Regions from separate parts of the Maritalea sp. YIW29 genome, predicted to be linked through region 3. Evidence: predicted binding sites of a transcription regulator. Region 3 holds the regulator's gene; each other region holds the start of a gene.
What was found. Region 3 encodes LexA, which represses DNA repair genes until DNA is damaged. Its sites were predicted from a motif close to TGTTCNNNNTGTGTTCNG; they were not measured.
Positions count from the first base shown of each region.

Region 1: AC2D8L_RS12400 (ImuA family protein) is a predicted target of LexA. The motif match lies at 1,290-1,307, and genes of this name have one in related genera.
Region 2: AC2D8L_RS01965 (DUF5680 domain-containing protein) is a predicted target of LexA. The motif match lies at 1,679-1,696, and genes of this name have one in related genera.

Region 1 is NZ_JBXVVF010000002.1:657,538-660,818, reverse strand. Features, by position in the region: gene AC2D8L_RS12410 (methyltransferase) at 69-752, shown strand; gene AC2D8L_RS12405 (Dabb family protein) at 860-1,174, shown strand; gene AC2D8L_RS12400 (ImuA family protein) at 1,379-2,287, shown strand; gene AC2D8L_RS12395 (Y-family DNA polymerase) at 2,169-3,281, shown strand, end outside.
Region 2 is NZ_JBXVVF010000001.1:396,134-399,414, reverse strand. Features, by position in the region: gene AC2D8L_RS01970 (ATP-dependent helicase) at 1-1,206, shown strand, start outside; gene AC2D8L_RS01965 (DUF5680 domain-containing protein) at 1,207-1,659, opposite strand; gene AC2D8L_RS01960 (50S ribosomal protein L11 methyltransferase) at 1,785-2,654, shown strand; gene AC2D8L_RS01955 (hypothetical protein) at 2,664-2,810, opposite strand; gene AC2D8L_RS01950 (hypothetical protein) at 2,847-2,990, opposite strand; gene AC2D8L_RS01945 (aminopeptidase P family protein) at 3,158-3,281, shown strand, end outside.
Region 3 is NZ_JBXVVF010000001.1:937,345-940,625, reverse strand. Features, by position in the region: gene AC2D8L_RS04595 (metal ABC transporter permease) at 1-153, shown strand, start outside; gene AC2D8L_RS04590 (metal ABC transporter permease) at 150-1,010, shown strand; gene lexA (transcriptional repressor LexA) at 1,753-2,472, shown strand; gene AC2D8L_RS04580 (ComEC/Rec2 family competence protein) at 2,577-3,281, opposite strand, start outside.

The sequences.
Region 1 (3,281 bases), on a different contig from region 3:
ACTCTACCCACTTGCCTCGAGCAGCGGTACATGTGAACATTCCAATGCAGAGAGGAGGAGCTAAGCAGGTGGTACAAAAGAACACGCAAATCGCATCGTTTTTTGAAGGACAAGTTACACATTTTCTAGCCCTATCTGTTTTGCTCATTGCCCTGTATTTTTGCTTTTCGCTTTCTGGATTTCAAACAGGTTCTTTTTTGGGCTTTACCACATCTGAATGGGCTTGGTTTGTCGCTGCAAATGCCATCATTCACCAAATTTATGTCTGGCTGGGTTGGCGGCTAGAACTGGGTGGCCAAAATCTAACCCGCCTATTTGGTACACGCGCTTTTCCAATATTCAAAATTGGATTTGCAATTTTGATTGCGCTGCGTCCAATTCTGATCTTGGCCCTTGCGTGGTCAAACCGAGGCACGCTGCCTATTGACCCTGTGGTGGGTTATATCATTGCTTTTGCATTGTTTGTTCCCGGAGCCTATTTAGCCTATTCGGTTAAAAATTATTTTGGCCTTTCGCGTGCATTCGGCATCGACCATTTTGACCCTTCCTATCGGGATAAGGAATTCGTCCGCCAAGGTATTTTCACCTGGTCGCCGAATGCCATGTATGTTTTTGGCTTCCTCAATTTGTGGGTCCCAGCATTTCTATTTCAGTCCACCGCGGCTTTGGTTTTGGCCCTATTCAGCCACATTTATATCTGGGTGCATTATTTTTGTACCGAGAAGCCGGATATGCAACGAATTTATGGATAGATTCTCTTCTATCGCCTAGAACTTCACGCTAGTTATGTCGGGCATACACGCGATAACCAGTAGATTTTTGATGAAAAGAAAATCGTAATTTGGAATAGGAGCAAGGTGTGATTCTTCATTGTGTATTTTGTGATTTTAAAGAAAGTGCAGGCCCCGCCGAACAACACACCATCCTTTCTGAATTGGCTAAATTTAGTCATGGCCTTGATGGCGTCCAAAAATTTAATTTTGGGCCCAATAAAGACTTTGAAGGCAAATCCCCTGCTTTCAAGTCTGGTTTCGTGATCCACTTTTCAGACCAAGCCGCGTTGGAAACCTACGCCTCACACCCAACACATCAGGCTTTGGGGGCACGCCTATGCGAACTTTGCAATAATGGCGCTGAGGGGATTATCGTGTTTGATTTAGACGTGGCGAATTGAAACCGCTTAATGTCTTCATACGATAAATAACAATCCCATCACTTTGCATAACGCCGATCTTTCACTTCTGCGCAACACATTGTCCTATCCCTCATTTCACATTCAAATTGACATGCAGAACAAAACATGAACATTTAAGGAGTCTGGAATTTAAGAGTCACATCAAGGCTCTAGCCAACTCTCATTAAACTTGGCGGGCGAATAATGCATAAGGACAGACATCAAGAGCTTTCAAATTTGCGCCAGCAATTGCAACAAATTGAGCAATCTGGTGGGCAAAATGCTGGCGTTAAATCCGTCCAACCTTTGAAAAGCCATGCCGCTTTAACCCCTGCAAATGACGATGATGCAAAAGCCAACCCGCCATCATTACCGCCCATCAGTACCAAACAATCCACCATCTTGGCCGGCCAATTGCCCCAATTGGCGCCCCAACTCAATACCGATATTTTAACCCGGCCTGTTCTGCATGAAATATTGCCCAAAACCTATGGCGACCCCGCCAGCACCAGCTTTTTGCTTCTCGCCTTAAAGATGCAAAGCGAATTAACCTCAAACAGCGCGCCCATTCTTTGGTGCACGACCCAACATCAAACCCGCGATATGGGCCAATTGTTCGCCCCCGGCCTATTGGCGTTCAACCTTGATCCAAACCGTTTCATTATGGTGAGCGCCAAAAGCGACAAAGAACTACTTTGGACCTTAGAAGAAGCCACCCGCGCCAAAAGTTTTACCGCCGTGGTGGGGCATATTGAAGATGTCAGTTTTACCCAAACAAGGCGCTTGTCCCTTGCCACCCAAACCGGGGCGACGCCGCTTTTTTTACATCGCCCACATAATTGCAATGGCGCAAGCGCCGCTTTCTCCCGCTGGCAAATTGAAAGCCAGATGAGCGGAAAAAACCCATTTGATGAACGCGCGCCCGGCACGCGACATTTGCGTGCTCATCTTTTGCGCACCCGCTCAGGACAAACCGGTTCATGGAGCCTTGAATATGAAACATCGTCGCATCCTGTGTTTATGGTTCCCACACCTGCCAATCGAACATTTACGCCTCAAGTGGCGGCAAGAACATCCGAGCACAGACAAAATGGGCAAGGGGTCGCCAGCTGAAGAAAAGGACAAAGCCCAATCCGCAAAAAGCCCATTGGCTTTAATTGAGCAAACGCCAAAAGGCGTCAAAATCTTCGCGGCGAATAAAACCGCCTTGCAGATGGGTGTGCGCTCAGGCATGCGCCTAAATGATGCAAAAGCCCTCTGCCATCAGCTTGAAACCATTTATCACGACCCCGAAGGTGATCAGCGCCTGCTGATGCGCCGCGCCGCATGGCTAATGCGCTTTTCCCCCATTGTTGTGCCCCACCAGCCCGATATTATTTTCCTAGATATTACGGGCTGCGATCACCTGTTTGGCGGTGAGAGACCCATGCTGGACAGAATTGAAAAAGAGCTGGAAAGTCTAGGTCATAAAACAAGGCTTGGTTTAGGCGACAGCATTGGCGCATCATGGGCACTCGCAAAATACGAAAAGAACAATAAAACTATTCTGCCGCCCCAAAACCCACATCAAGGCCTCGCCTTTTTGCCCGTTCATGCCCTGCGTTTAAGTGAAGAACAAGCCGATGCGCTTTATCAATTGGGGCTAAAAAATATTGGGCAATTATTCGACCTGCCCCGCGCAAGCTTAACCCGACGCTTTCCGGACCCAAAACATGGCGAAGCAGTGCTTAAACGGTTAGATCAAGCCGTTGGCCGATATGAAGAACCCCTCACCGCGCCAGAACAGCAACCCGATTTCCGTTTCACAGTCGCCCCCATCGATCCCTTTATCGATTTGCCGACAATCGAACATGGGTTTTACGAGCTGCTCGATCAGCTTTTTGCGCTTTTGGATCAGTTGCAACAAGGCGTTTTGCATTTGCGCCTAGATTGCTTTTTTGGCGATGGGAAAGTTAAAAGCTTTCCCATTCGTCTGGCCCAACCCACCCGATCCAAACCACACATCAAACGACTATTTGATGAAAAACTGGTCACTATCGACCCCGGCTTTGGCATCGACGCTTTGGTTCTATCTGCCAATAAAGTGGATCAACTCCACCCCAGCCAA
Region 2 (3,281 bases), 540 kb from region 3:
TTGGTACGTGCGTCGTTCCAGATGCGTGAATTTGAGGAGCGCTTCATCAAACTCGGCCTCAGTTATCGGGTGATCGGCGGACCGCGCTTTTATGAACGCAAAGAAATTCGCGACGCCCTTGCCTATCTACGTGCGACAACGCAACAGGCAGATGATTTAGCATTTGAACGCATCGTCAATGTGCCAAAACGTGGGCTAGGCGACGCAACAGTTCGCTTGTTGCACGACGCTGCAAGAGCCGCCAATATTCCACTAATCCAAGCGACGCGGGACTTAATTGAAACAGACGAGCTGAAGCCCAAGCAACGTTCCACCTTGCGGTTTCTCATTTCCCAATTTGATGATTGGGCGTCACGGTTGAAAAATCTGCCCCACGCTGAAGTCGCAGAAGCCATTTTGGACGAAAGCGGCTACACTCAAATGTGGCAAAATGACCGTTCGGCCGACGCGCCGGGACGGCTGGAAAACCTGAAAGAACTCGTCCGCTCTATGGAAGAGTTTGAAACATTAGGTGGGTTCCTAGAACACGTCTCGTTGGTGATGGAACGCGATTCCGGTGATGGCGCGGACGATGCTGTGTCCATTATGACCTTGCACGCCGCCAAAGGCTTGGAATTCGACACCGTGTTTCTGCCAGGCTGGGAAGAAGGGCTTTTCCCACACCAGCGTTCGCTTGATGAAAGCGGAAAAACCGGATTGGAGGAAGAGCGCCGCCTCGCCTATGTCGGTATCACCCGCGCCAAAAAACGCGCCAAGCTCACCGTCGCACAAAACCGCCGTATTCATGGGCTGTGGCAAACCGCGCTGCCATCTCGCTTTTTGGACGAATTGCCCGCCGACGCAGTGGAAGTCAAAGACACAGGCTCAAGCTATGGCGGATACAATTATGGTGGGCGCAACACCGCTTCAAAGTTTGACAATAGCGACCCATTCGACAGTGTTTATGAAACCCCGGGGTGGCAACGTGCCCAAAAACAGCACAAAGCACGCGCCTATGACAGAGGCCCAACGATAGAAGGTGAGATGGTCGCCCGTTCCGGATCGACCACCCATTCTTCGTCGTCTTCATTCAGTCAAGGCGACAAAGCCTTGCACCTCAAGTTCGGTGAGGGCGTTGTCGCAAGCGTGGACGGCAATAAGCTAACGATTGATTTTCCGTCAGTCGGTCGAAAAAAGGTACTCGAAAGCTTCATCAAACGCGCTTAACTAGGCCTTGATGAGGCCGCCGAAATATTGAAGCTGATATGCGACGACATCACCAACGCGAATGATCTCTTTGCCTTGAAAAGATGAAACGTCTCCGGTCGAATTATCGACATAGTTTCCATGCGGTCCTGACCAATCAAATCCACCCAGAAAACGTCCCTGTGCATACATTTCGCTTAACGCAGCCAAAATTGTTTCGCCAGCACGTTCAGCATCGATCAAGTCTGGTCTCAAGATTTGCCCATAATAACACATTGACCAAGCAGGCTCGCCCTTGTGCCAAACAGTTTCCTGCCCAACAAAATCAGTGCCACCAAAATAGCTGTCCAAATAAGACCAATCCCCATTTTCATAGCTCAAATCATGTGATTTCAGCCGCGTTGAGGCACTCGCTGATCCACCTGATACATATGTGTGTGCTTTCGCCTCTACAATAAGCTTTTCCAGTTCCATAAATCCGACTCTCATTCACAAGAACAAACAAGGAACAACATAAATAGAGCCTTATTATTTGTCAGCAATTAAATTGACCAAACAGATCCAATAATTCATAACCGAGCTAAATTAGGAGCCTTTTGATGACCCTTGAGCAAATTACCGTCCCAATGTCCAAACAAGATGCGTTCGCCCTCGCGGACGCGGTGATGGAGGAATATGGATTGGCTTTGTCAACATCTGCATTTGAAAATGCTGATGGCGATTGGGTGTTTGAAGCAACCTGCGATCACAAACCAGATGTTGAACGCTTCAACGCGCTGGCAAAAACTGTTTTGAAAGGCGACGTGAAATTCACCCTTCAGCAGGTGCCGGATAAGGATTGGGTCGCCCACTCCCTAGAAGGATTGAGCGCCATTGATACGGGAGAGTTCTTCGTGCATGGCAGTCACGATGAGACGCCAATTCCCGTAGACAAAATTGCGATCAAGATCGACGCCGGGCAAGCCTTTGGTACCGGCCACCATGAAACGACGACCGGCTGCCTTCAAGCCATTTCTACCGTCGCAAATTCAGGCAAAATACCCACCAATATTTTGGATTTGGGAACCGGGAGCGGCATTCTCGCCATTGCTGCGGCGAAACGGTTTGAACAAACAATTCTTGCGACCGACATCGACAAGAAGGCAATCGAGGTTGCCCTAGAAAATGCAACGGACAATCATGTTGCTGATCAAATTGAAACGGCTGTTTCAACAGGAATGGATCATTCCATATTTGAGCAAAAAGGCCCATTTGACCTGGTGCTCGCCAACATTTTGGCTGGCCCGCTGGTCGAGCTTGCGCCAGACATCGCCAAGCACACGACCCAAGGCGGCATTGTCATATTGGCGGGTCTACTCACGCGACAGGCAGATACGGTGATTGAAGCCTACAAAACAAACAAAATCGCCCTTCTCGAACGCGTCGAAAAGGGCGATTGGACAATCCTTAGATTGCAACGTGAGGCTTAAGACGAAGTCTTAGATGCCGCCGTTTGAACGTTGCTCGTTCAACAAGTTGCGATAGCCGTGTGTTTCAACAAAGCGTGCAACTTCGCGTTCCGCATGCTTGCTGCGCGAAGTAACAATTGCGTCCATTACGTTGCGAAAGAAACCAGTTTTAGCCATTTTCATCATCCCAAAAGTGCGGCGTTAGCGCCTAAATCAAAATCCGTTCATACGATCATTGTTGATCGCATCATGTCCCTGCGTCTTCAAAAACTGAGCAACCTGGCGTTCGGCTTTCAACGTGCGAGAAGATATCATCGCATCAACAACACTACGGAAAAATCCAGCTGATTGTGTCATTTCAAAACTCCTTCACTTCCCACACATGTGGGTCCACAAATTGTGGGGTTGCTTTTTTGAATTTGTGAAATCAATGTAGCGCAGTAAAAAAATTTAGGTAGCCCTGAACGCGCACCACAGCCATGCGTTTTAGGTATGCCATACAGCATTCAAAAGGTAATTTCCGCATGTTCAATAATGACAGCACAACGCAATTGCAGCATTTCGACGACAAAACAGACCCGGCAACTGTTGCGCCTCGGCTGATCGCTTTGCGCAAGGCGATGGCGGACGCTCAAGTCGATGCGTTTC
Region 3 (3,281 bases):
GCTTACATCAGTTACTTTTTGGATGGTGCCACGGGCGGCATCATCGTTGTGCTGCAAACCATGATGTTTCTAACAGCATTCATCTTTGCGCCCAAGCACGGCATGTTGGCACAACGCGCAAGACGCGCCTCAATTGAGGAGCCATCAATATGATCGACCTGTTCCTCAGTGACCCGCTCGCGCCATTCCAATTTGAATTTATGCGCAACGCCTTCATCATTTCGATCTTGGTGTCGATCCCAGCCGCGCTTTTATCGTGCTTTTTGGTCCTAAAGGGTTGGTCGTTGATGGGCGATGCGATCTCACACGCAGTGCTGCCCGGTATTGTGCTGGCTTACATTTTGAGTATCCCCCTTGCCATCGGGGCGTTCGTGGCGGGTATGACCTGCGCGATTTCAACCGGATACATCACCGAAAATTCGCGCGTTAAAGAAGATACGGTCATGGGGGTCGTATTTTCCGGCATGTTCGGCCTTGGCATCGTGCTCTACACGAAAATTGAAACCGACGTTCACCTAGACCATATTCTGTTCGGCGATATGTTGGGCATCAGCCTCTATGACCTGTTCGAAACCGGCATCATTTCAGCCCTTATTGCTGTGCTGATTGCATTTCGTTGGCGCGACTTGCTGCTTTACATCTTTGACCCGCAACATGCTAGCGCCATCGGTCTGCCCGTTAAATGGCTGCATTATGGTCTATTGGCGGTCATTTCGCTAAGTGTCGTGGCAGCGCTGAAAGCGGTTGGCATTATTCTCGCGATTGCGCTCTTGGTTGCACCCGGCGCAATTGCATACCTTATCACCCGCCGAATTGGTCAAATGTTGGTCTGGGCATTACTCTTATGCGTCGGCTCTTCATTCTTGGGTGTCTATATTGCCTTTTTCATCGATAGCGCCCCTGCCCCAACCATTGTTCTGGTGATGACGGTTCTTTTTGTGATTGCGTTTTTCCTGTCGCCGAACGCCAAGAAACTATCAGGCGCGCAAACTGAACCCGCACCACAATAAATAAAGGGGCGGTGCCCAATTGCCCGCCCCTTCATACGAAGTTTATTAGAAGTGTTTGTTCTCATTTCCAAGCCCTATATCTTTTCTTATGTGCGGGCTCAAATCGCCAGCTCCTAAATAATAGGCTCGCGCAATCTTGCGTTTTTGACGAGCCTCCAAATAGTTCAAAAAGACACGTAGGTACCGACCTAATCGTTCGAAATATTGCTCAGATATTGCATGTTGTTTTTTCATGTGTATTCGCTCGGCAAAAAGCACAAAGCTTCGCCGCTCCTAATTTTGAATATAATTGTGCTGAAATCGCCGCGCGCAGATGCAGCGCGGAAAATGACAGCGACTGATTGTTGATAGTCCACGCCACGCGTAGACTATGGGAGTTTGAAAAGATGAACCTTAGACGGCCGCAGCTTGGACGCTGGGCGAAGGATCGGTTGCGCTAGTGTTAAACTGGCAAACAAGTTGCCAGAAGTGTTTGTGAATTGAACATAAAAACCTCCTTGGCGTTGTGGCTGGCGGGACCAGCCTGATTAAAGACAATTGTGCAATACACTCACGTTGCCGTGATTTGCAACCCATTTGCGCGACTTTGTGGCACACACATCTGAAATGTTGCAATTCGAACACACAGTTAGAGAGCCTCATCATTTCGCCAAATTTTGACCCACTTGCAGAACATATAAAGAACAGTTATAGTTGTTCAACATTTGTTCCGATTCTAAATCAGGCTGTAAAGGACTTCAAAATGTTGACCCGCAAGCAACATGAACTGCTGATGTTTATTCATGAGCGCATGAAGGAAAGTGGCGTACCTCCCTCATTTGATGAAATGAAGGATGCATTGGATTTGAAATCTAAGTCCGGTATTCACCGTCTAATTACAGCTCTGGAAGAGCGCGGATTTATTCGTCGTCTGCCCAATCGGGCGCGTGCAATGGAAGTGGTTCGCTTGCCAGACAGTATGAACCCTTCCCTTGGTGGCAAGAAGTCCAAGTTTGAGCCAAGTGTCATTCAAGGTGACCTGGGCAGAGCGCGTGAACCAGTTTCAGCGGCTCCAATTGCTCAGGACGAGAATACTGACGCTCCGGTTACGATCCCTGTTATGGGTCGGATTGCGGCGGGTGTTCCAATTGCTGCAATTCAGGAACAAAGCCACACCATTTCTGTGCCCCCAGAAATGCTTGCCGGCGGTGAACATTACGCGCTGGAAGTTAGTGGCGATTCGATGATCGATGCGGGCATTTTTGACGGCGATACGGTGCTGATCAAGAAACAAGTCACTGCCAGCAACGGCGAAATTGTTGTCGCCTTGGTCGATGACGAAGAAGCGACACTGAAACGTTTGCGCAAAAAGGGGCAGTCTGTTGCCCTTGAAGCAGCAAACCCAGCATATGAAACAAGAATTTTCGGCCCTGACCAAGTAGCGGTTCAGGGACGATTGGTTGGTTTATTTCGCAAGTACTGACCCCGTTGTGACCTCGTGGTCCCAACATCCCCGATTGCGAACACTTGGCCCGACAACTACGCTTTATGCATTGGTTGCTCGGGTCTTTTTTGATTGATGTTGGCTCACGGACGCCAAGGACGGTTGTGATCGTGCAGCGCCCATTTTACCTCAATTTCGCCTACGCTATTTCTGAACAATATCGCAACGCCAAAGTCATCAAGTTCTCTTTGTGTGATGACCAACGCATTGGGACAGCTGACAGAGCGCCGTTGCCTTACGATCAAAATGTCGGCAACAGAGCAATCTTCTCTTAAGCCAACGCTGTCTTTTACCGCTGAGATCACCACACCTTCAACCTGAGCACTGCAGCCATGGCGATCGCAGCCACCAATGGCGTCATCATCTAGCAAGTTTGCGCCAAACCGCTCTGCCCACGCCCTTGTTGTAAAACTATTCGACTTGCGGCCCAGTTGCGCAAATGTTGTACCATGATTGATGATGATCGCCTGCGTGCTGTCTGAAATCACCGCAAATGGATGCTTAGCTGGACCGAAGGCAAACAAGCATAGCGCGAAGGCAATTGGCGCCAAAAATTTTATCCTGCCGTGAAAAAAGCTCAACCAGCCCAACATCAACAAACAAGCCGGCAAAACCCAACGCGCCAACATAGGTGTCTGTGTGAACTCTGCGCTTATCGTCGAAATATATTTCGCGATGTGTACAATCGTGTCGATCCCCGCTCCCATTAACATCAGGAACGGTCCTTCAAGGCCAACAGGCATCAGCAATACTGAAATCAGGCCACATGGTAAGACGAAGAACCCAAC